Regions from separate parts of the Geobacillus sp. JS12 genome, predicted to be linked through region 2. Evidence: riboswitches for the same ligand, from Rfam matches in the RefSeq annotation. Region 2 holds a riboswitch; the other holds the start of a gene.
The links. A riboswitch is a leader RNA that binds a small molecule or an ion and turns the genes downstream of it on or off. The one in region 2 is predicted to bind S-adenosylmethionine.
Positions count from the first base shown of each region.

Region 1 (8,014 bases), 380 kb from region 2:
CGCCGCGGTCCAGGCGGTACGTTTTCATAAAGCGGCGGATTTGCGCCAAGATGCTTGTCAGCCGCGTCCGCACCATCTCCGGACTCGGAAACGGCGGCGACCAGTGCCAAAACTCGCGCTGCAGCCACCGTTTCACCGCTTCGTGGTCGAACTGCTCGAGCATCTCGATCCATTGCCGCTGCTCCTCGGGCGTCAAAAACGGATCGAGCTCACGCCACTGTTCGTATTCCGAAGCGGGAGCGATCACTTGGCGATAGCCAATGAAAAACGTCGTCTCGAGCAGCCGGCGCGCTGCTTGGTATTGCGCGCGCACCGTCCTCCAGCCATCAGGCGGCATCACGACAACCGCGAGCGGCTCATGATGATCTTCCTCCCAATCGCGCAACAGCTTCCACGCCTCTTCTTTCCCGTCGCCCGGCAAATCGGGAAGCAGGCAAACCGCCATACGGGTGAGCGGCAAGACGCGCGCCCGTCCGCGAAACGGGTAATTCATCAAAAAGCGGATCACTTCTTGAGACAAAGCGGGCTGTTCCGCCTGCACGAGCCATACATGCGCGGAGGCCGCGGAAGGAAAATCGCAAAATAAGGAGCGGTAATCGTCGTGATGGGCGTCCAACCCCGTCGGCAAGCCTGGACGCCCCGGGGAACGCGACGCCGACGTCCGCAGCGCCTGCTTCAGCTTGGCGGGCTCAAGCGGCTTCACAAGCAAATCGACGCATTGCCAGTCGATGGCTTGTTTCGCCCGCGCGAACGTCGCTTCGGCCGTTGCGGCAATCACCCGCTGGCAAAACAAGCGGACGTGGGCGGTCGCCTGCAGCCATCGTTCATACGGAATCATATCGAGTTCGACGTACAACAGCTCCGGCGCCTCCCGCTCCAAAACGGCCATCATCTCCTCCACGCTTGCTGCTGTATACACCTGTTCGATCGGCAAGGAATACGCGGACACGAGCCAGCGGATCGCTTCCCGTTCTTTGTCGTCCCGTTCGGCAATGACCAATTTCACGTTCTCACCGCCTTGGCTGCAAGCGTTGAAAATGAAGGAGCGCTTCCATGCAAAAGGCGGCGGCCAACGCCACCGTTTTTCCGCCTTCATCCCAGAGTGGATTGACTTCGCAAAGATCGACGCTGATCGTTTTCGGATGAGAAACGATTCGGCGGATGAGAGCGCGCGCCAGAGACGGGGCGAGCCCAAACGGCGACGGCGCGCTCACCCCCGGCGCGGCAGCCGCGCTGATGGCGTCCATGCAAATGGTGAGCATCACGGCATCGTGATCGGCGGCAAACTTCTCGATTTGTTCATAGGCAGCCTCGATCGGCCCTGCGGTCAGCTCGTCTTCCAGCATGTACCGGCAGCCGTACGTCTCGGCGTCCGCAAACAGCGCCGCCGTGTTGCCGAGCCGCTGAATGCCAAGGCAGAAGTAGCTTGCCCGCTCGTCTTGATCCAATATTTGCCGAAACATCGTCCCGGACGTCGAGCCGTCATCGTACGGGCGCAAGTCGAAATGGGCATCAATGTTGAGGATGCCAAGGCGGGCATCCGTCCCGAGCGCTTCGCGAACGCCCAAGTAATGGCCGTACGCCGTCTCATGGCCGCCGCCGATCACGATAGACGCCATGTTGTGTTGCAGCAGGCGGGCGACCGCCTTCCCAAGTTCCGTCTGGCTTTGTTCGAGCCGTTCATCGACGCAAACGACATCGCCTGCGTCATAGACAACGACCCCTTCCGGAAGATGCCAAGGCAGCCGGGCCAGCGCCGCTTTGACGGCGGCCGGCGCCTCTTTCGCCCCTTGGCGGCCTTGGTTGCGGCGCACGCCTTCGTCGCACGCAAACCCGATGAATGCCGCCGCTCGTTCCGCCGTCTCCAATGGCTTGGACAAATCGAGCAAGCGAATGCGCTGATGGAGGCGAAACGCCCGCTCGTCCTTCACGCTGTCAATCCGTCCCGTCCAACGGCCGGCGTCTGGCGGTTGATACATGAGACCATCTCCTTTCCATCATCCGCTGCTTGTTTCTTTCGCCGCCGCTTTGCCGTACTCCTCCCTTGCGCACGAAAAAGAGGAAATCGCCGCCGTTTGGCGAATAACACATCCATGAGCTCATTTCGCTCACCACCCGATGAAAATCGCTGCTTTAGGATCCATGATGTTCACCGAAACGATCCGCGGGCGGCGTTTTGCCCTCCATCCGGGCATGAAAATGACCCCATTTTCATGGAAACGCAATGGATGACAGAAAGGATGTTCGAGATGAAGCCAATCACCAACTTGCATGACGTCATTGCCGGAAAAAGCGCGCCGCCGCCGTGCGATGAGACGCTCGGCGTCCGCCTGGCGGAAGCCCGGGACGGCTATGCGAAAGGGGTATGGACGATCCATGAATCGCTCCTCAACGGCAACGGGGTGATCATGGGCGGGTTCGTCGGAGCGGCGGCGGATATTCTCATGGCGTATGCGGTGACCACCTTGCTTCGCGATGACCAGCTGCACGCGTCCATCAACTTGCAGACGACGTTTCACCGCCCCGCGGCGGCAGGGGAAGCTGAAGTGGAAGCGCGGGTGGAAAGGTTCGGAAAAACCGTCGCCTATGTAACCGCCGTCGTCCGGCAAAACGGCAAAGAAGTGGCGAGCGCGACCTCCTCGGTGCTGATTATGGATAAACCTTAAAAAAGCGCTTTCGTTTATGGAAGGGAAGTGCAACGCTGGCGCCGAGGCAGACGCCAAACCGGTCCAACTGAATCGGGCTGTTGGCAGCAGCCATGCCTAGAAGCGTTCGATCGGCAACCTGTTTCGCCCCGCCATCCAAGGATGAACATGTCACTTGTGAAGATGTCCGCTTTTTCCCAAGCGGGATCGAGCACAACGAGCGAAGCGCCGGAGAAAGCGCTGTCAAAAACAGCCGCCCTCCGGCGCTTTTCGTTTGCTTGTCATCCCTGGACAAACGTTTTCGGCATGACGACCGCGACGACTTGACCGCGGGCGCACAGTTCGCCGTTGGCGAACACCTCGGTGTCCACTTGCCATTTTTTCGGGTGAATCTCCGTCACCGTTCCGACGGCGACAAGCGGCACGCCATGCGGCGTCGGCTTGACAAAGTCGACATGAAGCGACGCGGTGACAAAGCGCGGCGGCGTTTCCCCGCTTCCCGGCTCATGGCCGTTTTTCCGATGCAAGGCGAGCGCCGCCGACCCGGTGCCATGGCAGTCGATGAGCGAGGCGATCAGCCCGCCGTACACAAACCCGGGGATCGCCGTATGTTCCGGGCGCGGCGTATAGACGGTCACCGTTTTGTCTCCGTCCCAGCCGGTGCGGAAATGATGGCCTTGCTCATTCAACCGTCCGCAGCCGTAGCACCAGGCGAATTCATCCGGGTAGTCGTCTTGAATGGCGCGAATGACTTGCGGCTCCATCTGTTCTCCTCCTCTCCCCTTTACCTATACGCGGTGCACTCCCTATTTTCCTTCTTGCACGGCAAAAGGCGGCCATCGGTATGGCCACCTTCCCCTTCGTTCATTGCGCCGGCTCGTAAAACTCGATCCATTCGCCGTCCGGACCAAGGAAAAATAAGTATTTCGCCCCGTTTGGGAGCGTTGTAATTTCATCCCACACTAGCGGGACGCCGAGCGACTGAAGCCGTTCTTTTTCCTGCTCGATGCCTTCGATCGTAAACGCCACGTGGTGCACTTTTCCTTCCGTCGGCAAATCCGGGTTGTATCCTTCGATCAGCTCGACGACGATCGAGCCGTCAATCCCTAAAAACGCCAATTTCATCGTTCCGTTCGTATGAATCATTTCGTCGAGCAGCTCCAGGCCGACGACGTTTTGATAAAACGCTTTCGATGTCTCGATGTCTTTCACTTGAATGCCGACATGCTCAAATTTTTTGACTGCCATTCGTCCTCTTCCTTTCTATGACTCCATTAACCATACAGCTTGTAAATACGGCGTCATCCGCATTGGAAAAACCCTTTTTTTCCAAGCTCTGTCCATATGTAGCGATCAAGGGCGTACGGTCCGTCCGCCTTCCATTCGTCCGCCTCGCTGTCGGTCAACAACACTGAAAAGGTTGTCCCTTGCGCTTTCCCATACAAGTGGGTATATCCGCCCCCGCGGTCGACATAAACCGCCGCTTCAGGGTCAAACCGAATCAGCTCCGCCTGCACGCAGCGCATGACATGAACGGCGAACGCTGCAACAGGAAGATGAGCGGCCATGCAAGCTCGGATCGACATGTCCCTCTTCACTATTTCCCCTTCACCCCTATCGACAAAAACCCCTTTCGCCTCGGAATGATGCGAAAGGGGGCAGCCGTTCTTATCATCCAAAGCGAGACCGCTTTGCGGGTGTTAGCACCTTGCCGGCGGCAGGTTGCTGTGGGGTCATCAAGCCCGTTCTCTCGCCCACTCTTGATAAGACGTATGATCATTTGTCTTTTATGTTACCATATCAAATCCATAGCGGCAATCGCTTTTTGTTTATTCCGCCACTTCCGGCTGCTCGGCCGTGACGCCGACATCTTTCCACGTCAGCTTCGAGCTCGGGTCAACCGTAAAGTTGGCGACGCGGTTGTTGACTGCGTAGATGGCCGAACGATACAATGTCGGGATGACCGGCACTTCTTCGTTCATCAGCTTTTGCCACTCACTGTAAATTTTCCGGCGATACTCCTTGTCAAACGCCTGCTCGGAATGGCCTTTTTCCAGCAGCTCATCATTTTTCTCGTTCACCCAACGCGAGTAGTTGAACATGACGTTGCGGCCGTACAGACCATACGGGTCGACGTCCGTTCCCGTTGCCCAAGCGGCAGCGTAAACGTCCACTTTCGGGTCATCTTTTTCAACCATGTCATAGAACGAGTTGAACTCCGCCAGACGGCCGTCCACCAATTGGACATCCAAGCCAACGTCTTTCCAGCATTGCATGTAAAACTTCGCCAACGGCTCGGCAATATCGCCGCCGCTCATCGCCAAAAAGTTGATCGTAAACTTTTTGCCGTTCGGATCTTCGCGCAAGCCGTCGCCGTCCACATCTTTATAGCCGGCCTCATCAAGCAGCTGTTTTGCTTTTTCCGGATTATACGTGTACCCTTTGATCGAGCTGTCATGGTATCCCGGGAACGACGGCGGGATCAGCGTGGTCGCCGGGAAGCGCAAGCCGTGGTACAAGCGATCGGCCACTTCTTGGTTGTTGATGGCGTACGCCATGGCTTGGCGCAGCTTTTTGTTCTGGAATTTCGGATTGTCCATCACATTTTCTTGCTTTTTCGCATCCCAATGGCCGAGTTTAAAGCCGATATAGTTGTAGGCCAAGTCGATCCTGCCGATGAATTGCAGGTTTTTCGTTCCTTTTGCATTCACGTATTGGTCGGTTGGAAATTCGGCGACATCGATGTCCCCTTTTTTCAACGCTTGCAACACCACTTGCGGGCTGACGACTTTCAAAATGACGCCGTCCAAGTTCGGTTTGCCCGCCCAATAATCGTCGTTGCGGACGAATTCGACCGATTCGCCCGGAACGATTTTCTTCACTTTAAACGGCCCGAACCCGATTGGATTTTTCCGAATTTTATCCGACTGCGCCAACTGTTTGATCGGCACGTCTTTCAAATAATGCTTCGGCAGCGGGTACGCCCAAATGCCGGTTAACACAGACGGATTTGCATGCTTCCATGTGATCGTCAACGTCTTTTTGTCGATCACTTTAATGCCAGCAATCTTATCGGCTTTGCCGCTATGGTACTCATCCATCCCTACGATGTCTTGGATGAGCGCATCACCGTAGCGGACGCCTGTGTAATCCTTATTCCCGATAACCAAGTATGCGTACTCCAAGTCTTCGGCCGTCACTGGCTGGCCGTCATGCCAGTTGACGTTGTCCTTGATGCGAATCGTCATCGTCTTTTTGTCGTCGGACAGTTCATACGTTGCGGCGCCATCGTTTGTAATTTCGTAGTCGCCGTTCGTACGGAACAGTGACTCATCAAAAAACTGCAAAATTTCGGCGTCTGGCGCTCCTGTGTAGAATGCGTAGCTGAGCGTCCCTTCAAACGGCGTGTCGGACACAAGGCCGTATTTTAACACACCGCCGTCGATGATTTTCCCGTCGTTTTTCACCGTCATCGGGAATTTGCTGATGTCTTCTTTTTGCGCCGCTGGTTTTTCCTTATTGCTGTTTCCGCCGGTCGTTTCCGACTTGCCCGTGCACCCAGCCAGCACGAGCAGGAGCGCGGCGAGCGCCGCCATCCACTTTCGCTTCACTGTTTTTCTCCCCCTTTATCCTAATCGTTGTCTTGCATCAGCCGCGCGTTTCAACGCTTGGCCGATGAAATTTATGCACAGCATCATCACCAAAATGAGCAATGATGCAGGCAGCCATACCCACCATTTGTTTTGCAGCACATCGGGATTGGTCGCATAACTGACCAGCGTCCCAAGGCTTGGCGTGCTTTCCGGCAGCCCGAACCCCAAGTATGTAAGACCTGACTCAATGCCGATGTTGCCGGCTAAGTTCAACGTCAAATTGACGATAATAATGGAGCTTAAGTTCGGCAAAATTTGAAACAAGATGATTTTCCAGTCCGGCGTCCCGAGCGTCTTGGATGCGCTGACATAGTCCAATTCCCGCTCGGCAAGCGTCTTGGCGCGAATGAGCCGGGCTTTGCCCGTCCATAAAAACGCGCTCATAATCAAAATGAACGTCGCCACATTGTATTTCGGGACGATGGCTACAAAGACGATCACCAGCATTAAAAACGGCAAGACGAGAATAAAATCGATGATGCGCATGATGACGTTGTCGATCCAGCCGCCGAAATAGCCGGCCACAAGCCCCACCGCAAGACCGATTGCGCCTGTGATCAGCGTAATCGCCAGGCCGATCGTAAAGGAGTTGCGCGCTCCAATGATGAGCTGGCCGAACACATCGCGGCCGCCATAATCGGTGCCAAGCCAATGTTCCGCCGATGGCGGTGAATAAATGGCCAAAAAGTCTACCTTTACAATTTCCTCTTGGTCTAAAAAAATGGAAGCGCCGTAAACAATCAGCAAAATGACGGACAATATAATGAGCGAAACAAGGGCAAGCCGATCGCGGACGAGCTCCCGCCACATAATCGAAAGAGCGGAAGGGCTTTTCTCAGCGGCTATTTCAGCTGGAACAGGACGGTTCACCTCGATTTTCATACTCCACGCCCCTCCCTTACTCAATGCGAATGCGCGGGTCGACCGCACTTAAAATAATGTCAGAAAGCAAGGTCCCCACAAGCGTCGCCACCCCGGAAATCATCACGAGCGCCGTCACGACGCTGTAGTCGCGCTGCATAATCGACTGCAAAAACAGTTGTCCAAGCCCTGGATAACTGTAAATGGACTCTAAAAAAACGGAACCGCCGATGAGACCCGTAATTTCATAGCCTAAAAACGCTGCGATCGGCAAAAACGAATTGCGCAAAATGTGCCGCCAGTAAATCTGGCGTTCTGGAACGCCCTTGGCGCGCGCTGTTTTCACGAAATCTTTCACTTTCGTATCAATGATTTCGCTTCGCAAATATTGAATGGTGACGACCGTGTTGATGAGCGCGCCCGATAAAGCCGGAAGCATGAGATGATTCAACTTGCTTCAACATTTTTTGTAATTTGATCCTTATCATATATGATTATTTAGAACATAAATTTGTTTGACTATATTGGTGTTTCAAACGCTCAGCTTTTTTTGTTTTATTGAATGCGCGGCGAAAAAAATCGACTTTACTCGACAAACAGAGGAGGGCGATGCTGTTTCCTTTTTCTCCGCCCCGTAACGTGCAAACCAAAATACAAAAACGCAGATGCCCATGACGAGACATCTGCGTTTTTCCATCATTTAAACGACCGCGCCGCTTGCACCGCTTTTTTCCATCCTTCATAGAGCGCGGTCCGCTTGGCGTCGTCCATCTTCGGTTCAAAGCGGCGATCCAGCTGCCATTGGGTGGCGATGTCGTCCCGGCTGTTCCAATAGCCGACGGCCAATCCGGCCAA
Region 1 is NZ_CP014749.1:776,277-784,290, reverse strand. Features, by position in the region: gene A0V43_RS03980 (helix-turn-helix domain-containing protein) at 1-1,006, opposite strand, end outside; gene hutG (formimidoylglutamase) at 1,011-1,979, opposite strand; gene A0V43_RS03970 (PaaI family thioesterase) at 2,250-2,666, shown strand; gene A0V43_RS03965 (hypothetical protein) at 2,650-2,892, opposite strand; gene A0V43_RS03960 (PaaI family thioesterase) at 2,927-3,409, opposite strand; gene A0V43_RS03955 (VOC family protein) at 3,510-3,893, opposite strand; partial or broken gene A0V43_RS03950 (hypothetical protein) at 3,909-4,231, opposite strand; SAM riboswitch class I at 4,311-4,415, opposite strand; gene opp4A (oligopeptide ABC transporter substrate-binding protein) at 4,475-6,256, opposite strand; gene A0V43_RS03940 (ABC transporter permease) at 6,272-7,180, opposite strand; partial or broken gene A0V43_RS03935 (ABC transporter permease) at 7,197-7,616, opposite strand; partial or broken gene glpK (glycerol kinase GlpK) at 7,856-8,014, opposite strand, start outside.
Region 1: another riboswitch for S-adenosylmethionine. It lies ahead of A0V43_RS03950 (hypothetical protein); the one in region 2 lies ahead of mtnK (S-methyl-5-thioribose kinase).

Region 2 (8,014 bases):
CGAACCCGATGCCTGGGGCGACGGCGACATGCGCCCGCTCAAGCAGCATGTCGGCAAACTCAGCGGATGATATGCCTTTTGGCAGCGGAAGCCAGGCGAAAAACGACCCGGATGGCGCCTGCACCTCCCAGCCGATGTCGCGCAAAGCATGAATAAACGTATTGCGGCGCGCCTCGTACAAGGCAACGAGCTCCGCGACGCAGTCTTGCGGACCAAGGAGCGCCGCGGCGGCCGCTTCCTGGATGGCGCCGAACAAGCTGACATACAAATGATCCTGCAAAAGCTCAAGCGCCCGAATGATCCGCTCGTTGCCGACGGCAAACGCCACACGCCAGCCGGCCATATTGTATGTTTTCGAAAACGTATAAATTTCGACGCCGACGTCTTTCGCCCCATCGACTTCCAGGAAGCTGACCGGTTTCCGGCCGTCAAAGCCGATCGCCCCATAAGCGAAATCGTGCACGACGGCAATGCCGTGCTTGGCGGCAAACGCCACCGTCTCCGCGAAAAATTCCTTTGTCGCCGTTGCGCCGGTCGGGTTGTTCGGATAGTTTAAAAACATCAGTTTCGCCCGGTCGGCCACTGCCGCCGGAATGGCTTCATAGTCCGGCAAAAAACCGTTTTCCGCAACAAGCGGCATCATCTCCATCCGTGCGCGGGCGAGCGCGATTCCCGACCAATAGTCCGGGTAGCCCGGGTCCGGGACAAGCACTACATCGCCCGGGTTGACGAGGCAAAGCGGCAACTCGACAAGCCCGGCTTTGCCGCCGAACAAAATGGCGACCTCGCGGGCCGGGTCGATCGTCACCCCGTACTCGCGCGCGTAAAACGCGGCGATGGCTTCTTTCAAAAAGAAGTAGCCTTGAAACGGCGAATATTTATGGTATTTCGGATTGGCCGCCGCCCGTTGCATCGCCTCAACGATATGCTTTGGCGTCGGCTGATCCGGGTTGCCTTGCCCTAAATTGATCACGTCGCATCCGGCCTTGATTTTCTCCCCGACTTTTGCGACAAGCGAGGCGAAAAATTGCTTTGGCAGCTGCTCAAGCAACTCGGAAAAAGGAATTTCCATCGTCATCGCCCACACCTTCTTAAAAAATTCTTGAAATTCTAGTGCAACATCATATATCGTAAAAAGCAAAATGTAAAGCAAAATTTTTTCGAGGTGAAAACTCATGACGATCCGCATCGCCTGCCTCCAGCTTGATATTGCGTTTGGCGACCCGAACGAAAACGAACGGCGCGCGGAAAGCGCCATTGAATCGGCCGTCAAGGACGGCGCGAATATCATCGTGCTGCCGGAATTATGGACGACCGGCTACGATTTGACGCGCCTAGATGAGATTGCCGACGAAGGCGCCGAACGGGCCAAAGCGTTCGCCTCCCGCCTAGCGCAAGCACACAGCATCCATCTCGTCGCCGGCTCGGTCGCTAAAAAAACAACAACCGGCGTGACGAACACGATGATCGTGGCCGACCGGAACGGTCAAGTCGTCGGCGAATATAGCAAACTCCATCTGTTCCAATTGATGGATGAACATTTGTATTTGCAGCCGGGAAGCAGCTTAGGCTTGTTTTCGCTCGACGGGCTTTCATGCGCCGGGGTCATTTGCTATGACATCCGCTTTCCGGAGTGGATTCGCGCCCATGCTTTGGCTGGGGCGGAAGTGCTGTTTGTCGTCGCCGAATGGCCGCTTCCCCGCCTGCACCATTGGCGGACGCTCTTGATGGCGCGGGCGATTGAAAACCAATGCTACGTCGTCGCCTGCAACCGGGCTGGCCGCGACCCGAACAACGTCTTTGCCGGCCATTCGCTCGTCATCGACCCATGGGGCGAAGTGATCGCCGAGGCGGACGAGAAGCCGGGCATTCTCTCGGCCGACATCGATCCCTCACTCGTTGCGGACGTCCGCGCGCGCATCCCGGTGTTTGCCGACCGCCGGCCGCACGATTATGAAGAGGCGGCAAAAAAATTTTTCAAAACGTATTGACAATCCGCCAGCCCAACCTGTATCATTCGAATCAAGCAGCCAAACGATTATTAACATCGCGAAAATTGCAAAAACGAAATACGTTTGATCGGTACTCTTATCAAGAGTTGGCTGAGGGAATTGGCCCAATGAAGCCCAGCAACCGACCGTAATGCTATCGTGAGATAGGGCGCACGCCAAGGGCGGCGCCGGAAGCGTCATGCTTCCGCAGGGCACGGTGCTAAGTCCAACAGAAAGACCGATGTCTTTCTGAAAGATAAGAGGCGCGAAGAACGAATGAATCTTCAAGCCTCTTTCCGTATGCGAAAGAGGCTTTTTCATTTGCCGGAAACGCCGAGTTTTAGCGCGCGTCAGAACCGGCATTTGAAAACGAGCGAAATGAAAAAAGGGGGAACAAGGCAATGACCACTGTTCAAACATCGGTTTACGAACCGCTGACCGAACCGAAGGCGGTATCTCTCGCTGTCCGCCTCGGCTTATTCCGCGACGGGGCGCCGCTTTTGTGCCGCGAGATCGGCGACGGCAACTTGAACTTAGTGTTTCATATCGTCGACCAAGAAACAAAGCAAGGCGTAATCATCAAACAAGCGTTGCCGTACGCCAAAGTGGTCGGCGAAAGCTGGCCGCTTACGTTAAAGCGCGCCATCATCGAAAGCAACGCGCTGCGCACGTTTGCGAGCTATGTGCCGCAATACGTGCCGAAAGTCTACTATTCTGACGAATCGCTCGCCATTACGGTGATGGAAGACTTATCCCGTTTGCAAATCGCCCGCAAAGGGTTGATCGAAGGAAAAACGTATCCGCTTTTGTCCCAGCATATCGGCGAGTTTGTCGCCAAGACGGCGTTTTATACGTCTGATTTCGGCATGAACCAGCAAGAGAAAAAGAAATTGGCGCAAAGCTTCGTCAATCCGGAACTGTGCAAAATCACGGAAGACCTCGTCTTCACCGACCCGTTTTTTGACCACGAAACGAACAACTTTGAAGACGAATTGCGCCCAGACGTTGAAGCGCTTTGGCGCGATGACCGCTTGCACCTAGAAGCAGCAAAGCTGAAGCGCAAGTTTTTAACCGAAGCCGATGTGCTCTTGCATGGCGATTTGCATACCGGCAGCATTTTCGTAAGCGCCGACGAAACGAAAGTGATCGACCCGGAATTCGCCTTTTACGGTCCGATCGGGTTTGACCTTGGCCAATTTTTCGCCAATTTGCTGTTAAATGCGTTGTCCCGCCCTGAATTAGAGCGCCAACCGCTCTTTGACCACATCGACCGGACATGGGACGTCTTTGCGTCCGTGTTCTCAACCCTTTGGCGCACCGAGAGCGTGGAAACGTACGCCGCGACGCCGGGCTTGCTCGAGGACGTGCTCCGGCACGCGTTCATCGATGCTGTCGGCTTTGCCGGCTGCGAAGTCATCCGCCGGACGATCGGCCTCGCCCATGTGGCGGACCTTGACGGCATCGAGCACAAAGATGAACGGCTTGTTGCCAAACGGCATGCGCTCCGCCTCGGCCGCCGCTTGATCGTAGAGCGGGCTGAATTGACGGGAACAGACGGCTTCCGCCGGCTGCTCGCCGAAACCAAGCAATAATGCCATTCGATCCGGCCCGCCGGCAACGGGCCGGACAAACGAACAACGCCAAAAGAAAGGAAGACAGCAATGAGCACATTTGCCATCCCGCGCTCAGTCGAATGGCGCGAGACGCATGTGACGATTTTAAACCAGCAAAAGCTGCCATCCATCATCGAATATATCGACTTGCACACTTTGGAAGACGTCTATGAGGCCATTGCCACGCTGAAAGTGCGCGGAGCGCCGGCGATCGGCATCACCGCCGCCTATGGCCTGGCGCTTGCCGCGCTCGGCTATGACACCGAATCGCTCGATGAATTCCGCCGCTGCTTGAAACGAGATCGTGACTACCTAGCCAGTGCCCGGCCGACCGCCGTCAACTTGTTTTGGGCGCTCGATCGGCTTGTCACCGCTGCGGCCGACGCCCTTTCCGTCAACGAGGCAAAAACGGCGCTCATCCATGAGGCGATCCGCATTCAAGTGGAAGATGAGGATGTGTGCCGCCGCATCGGCGAATACGCGTTGTCGCTCTTTCGTCCGGGCGATCGGGTGATGACGATCTGCAACGCCGGCTCGATCGCCACCGCCCGCTACGGAACGGCGCTCGCCCCGTTTTATTTGGCGAAAGAAAAAGGAATCGAGCTATCCGTTTACGCCCTTGAGACACGTCCCGTTTTGCAAGGGGCGCGCCTGACCGCCTGGGAGCTGATGCAAGCAGGCGTCGACGTCACGCTTATTACGGACAACATGGCAGCGCAAACGATCAAAGCGAAAGGGATTCGCGCCATTATCGTCGGAGCCGACCGGATCGCACAAAACGGCGATACAGCGAACAAAATCGGCACGTTCGGCCTGGCCTTGCTCGCGAAGTCGTTTGACATTCCGTTTTACGTCGCCGCGCCGCTGTCCACGATCGATTTGACGACGAAAACAGGTGCGGACATCCCGATCGAAGAGCGCCATCCGGATGAAGTGACCCACATTGCCGGCGTGCGCATCGCCCCGGAAGGCGTCAACGTATACAATCCGGCGTTTGACGTAACGCCAAACGAACTCATTACCGCCATCATTACCGAAAAAGGCATCATTCGCGGCAATTACAACGCAACGCTGCCATCATTATTCACAAAGGAGGAGCAACATGAAACGATTTAAGGCCTTATCTTCCCTTTTTCTTCTTTTCTTTGCCGTGTTCTCCATCTTGGCTGGCTGCACACACGAGCAAGATGCCGTGAGCTCCAAGCCAGCCAACGGAGCCAAGACCACGAACAACAAAACGGAAACGACATCCAGCCACTCGACGGCAACAAGCGACGAGCAAGCGGCCATTCCCGAAAAGTTGAAAAAGCCGGTGAAAATCGCCGCCATTATGCAACTGTCCATCGGCACGTTCTCATCGCAATACATCGCCGGCGTCAAAGAACAAGTGCAAAAATTCGGCGGCGAGGTGCAAATTTACAACGCCGACAACGATTTAACCAAAATGGCATCGTACGTTGAGACGGCCATTACACAAAATGTGGACGCCATTTTGCTTGATCACGGCCGCGCCGATGCGCTCGAAGGCCCGGTGAAAAAAGCCGTCGCCAAAGGCATTCCCGTTGTGGCGTTTGACAACGATTTGAACATTCCCGGCGTCACCGTCATCGACCAAGACGACTACAGCCTCGCCTGGAAAACATTAAAAACGCTCGCAGAAGACTTAAACGGGGAAGGCAACATCGTCACGATTTGGGTCGGCGGCTTTACCCCGATGGAACGCCGCCATGTCATTTATGACGCGTTCAAAAAACGCTATCCGAACATTAAAGAAATCGCCAAGTTCGGCACGGCGAGCGCCAACACAGCTTTGGACACACAAACGCAAATGGAAGCGATTTTGAAAAAATACCCGAACAAAGGCGACATTGACGCTGTCTTCGCAACTTGGGACGAGTTCGCCAAAGGGGCGACGCGCGCCATCGAGCAAGCCGGGCGCACGGAAATTAAAGTGTATGGCATCGATTTGAGCGATGAAGACTTGCAAATGATCCAAAAACCAAACAGCCCATGGGTGGCGACAACGGCGACGGACCCAGCCGAAGTCGGCCGCGTCCAAGTGCGGTTCGCCTATCAAAAAATCGCCGGCGAGAAAACGCCGAACATTTACTCGCTTGAGCCGCATTTAGTGAAACGGTCCGATCTTCCGGACAAACAAGTGTCGATGAATGAGCTTTCGCAATACATTCCGGGCTGGGGCAATCCAATGTCGCCATCTCGCCGTGGATGAAAACGTTGGAAGCCCAGGTGAACAAAAAATGAACGGGTTGTCAATGCGGGGCATTGAAAAATCGTTTGGCGCCGTGCGCGTGCTTGACGGCGTGGACTTCGACGTTCGTCCTGGCGAAGTCCACGCCCTTTTAGGCATGAACGGCGCCGGCAAAAGCACGCTCATGAACATTTTGGCCGGCGCCATTCCGCCTGACGCTGGTACGATCACGATCGACGGTACGATATACACGTTTTCATCGCCGCGCGAAGCAAAACAAGCCGGCATCGGCCTCGTCGTTCAAGAAGTTGACACAGCGCTCTTTCCCGGCTTGCCGATTTACGAAAATGTAGCGGCGGACGAGTTCGTCCATGTGAAGCAACGGCCGATTCGCTCGCTGCGTCAAGAAAAAGAGCGGGCCGCCGCCCTCCTTCGCCGCGTCGGCCTGTCGTTGCCGCCGACGAAATTGGCTCGCGACTGCTCGCTCCATGAAAAGCAGCTGATTGTGCTCGCCAAAGTGCTGTCATCCAACGCGCGCTATATCATCCTAGACGAACCGACGGCCGCCTTAAGCGAGGCGGAAACAAGGCGTCTGTTTGCCATCATCGATGAACTGAAGCAGCAAGGCGTCGGCTTTATTTACATCTCTCATAAGCTGAAAGAAGTTCAGGAGATCGCCGACCGGCTGACGATTTTGCGCGACGGCCGCGTCGTCTATCACGGAGGCGCCCGCAGCCTGCCGCTTGAGGACATCATCCTTCATATGACTGGAACGAAGCGGACCGCCGCCGCGAAACAAGCACGCACATACAGAAGCGACATCGCGTTTGCCGCCCGCGGAATGTTGATCGACAAAACCGGGACAACAGTCGACCTATACGCCCACCGCGGCGAAATCGTCGGCATCGCTGGCTTGGTTGGCGCCGGCAAGACGGAGCTTGCCGAAAGCCTCATCGCCCACCGGAACACATCCGGCGAGTGGGAAATCGATGGCAGACGCTATGTGTTCTCATCGCCTTATGAAGCCATCGACGCCGGCCTTTGCCTCATCCCGGAAGAACGGCGCAAACAAGGGTTGTTTTTGCCCGAGTCAGTGAAAACGAACTTGACCGTCCGCCTTCTTTCCCGCCTGTCGCGCTGGCAATGGATCAGCCGGGCGAAAGAAGCGGCTGAAGCCGACGGGCTCGTCCGCTCGCTAGGTGTTCATCCGCCGTCAAGCACCACCGTCGTTCGCCACTTGAGCGGCGGCAATCAACAAAAAGTCGTCATCGGCAAATGGCTCAACACAAACGCACGCGTCTTTTTGTTTGACGAACCGACCAAAGGGATCGACGTCCATGCGAAGCAAGAGGTGTTTTCCATCATTCGCTCCCTTGCCGATGAAGGAAAAACGGTGCTGTACTTTTCCAGCGAATTTCAAGAGCTGCTTGACATTTGCGACACCATCTACGTGATGGTCGACGGCCGGCTGCTCGCCCGCCTGCCGGCCGCTGAACTGACGTATGAACAGCTTGTTTACTATTGCAGCGGAGGTGAGATCCATGAGCCAGCCAGCCGTTTCCACAACGCCGTCGAAAAAAACGGCGCCGTCCATTCTTGAATGGTTGTATAAACACGGCACCTTGCTGGCCATTCTTGCCGTGATCGCCTACTTCGGCATCACGCAAGACCGATTTTTTACGTATGAAAACTTCAGTGACATTTTGCGGTCCATTTCGATCGTGACGCTCGTGGCCATCGGCATTACGTTTTCGCTCATCGTCGATGGCTTCGATTTGTCCGTCGGTTCGACGGTGAGCCTCGCGACGATCGCGAGCGCCGCGGCGCTCGTCCTGTACCGCCAAGAAATTTTCATCACCCTGCTCGTGCCGCTGTTGCTTGGCATTGCTGTCGGGCTCTTGAACTCGTTGTTGATCGTCAAATTCAAATTGCCCGATTTGCTTGCAACATTGGCGACGATGTACGCCATTAACGGCGTGCAGCTCACCTATACGAAAGGGTTTTCGATCTACAACGACATGCCGCTGCCCGATGGCGGCACGGCGCCGGGCAAATTCATTCCTTCCTTTTTGTTTATCGGCCAGGGAGAGCTGTTCGGCGTACCGTTTTCTGTCTTGCTTATGCTGTTTGTCGTCATGGCCGCTCATCTGTTTTTAACGTACACGAAACCCGGCCGCCTCTTTTATTTGACCGGGGAAAAC
Region 2 is NZ_CP014749.1:392,625-400,638, reverse strand. Features, by position in the region: gene A0V43_RS02060 (pyridoxal phosphate-dependent aminotransferase) at 1-1,078, opposite strand, end outside; gene A0V43_RS02055 (carbon-nitrogen family hydrolase) at 1,176-1,991, shown strand; SAM riboswitch class I at 2,086-2,254, shown strand; gene mtnK (S-methyl-5-thioribose kinase) at 2,393-3,583, shown strand; gene mtnA (S-methyl-5-thioribose-1-phosphate isomerase) at 3,653-4,720, shown strand; partial or broken gene A0V43_RS02040 (sugar ABC transporter substrate-binding protein) at 4,707-5,866, shown strand; gene A0V43_RS02035 (sugar ABC transporter ATP-binding protein) at 5,863-7,413, shown strand; gene A0V43_RS02030 (ABC transporter permease) at 7,355-8,014, shown strand, end outside.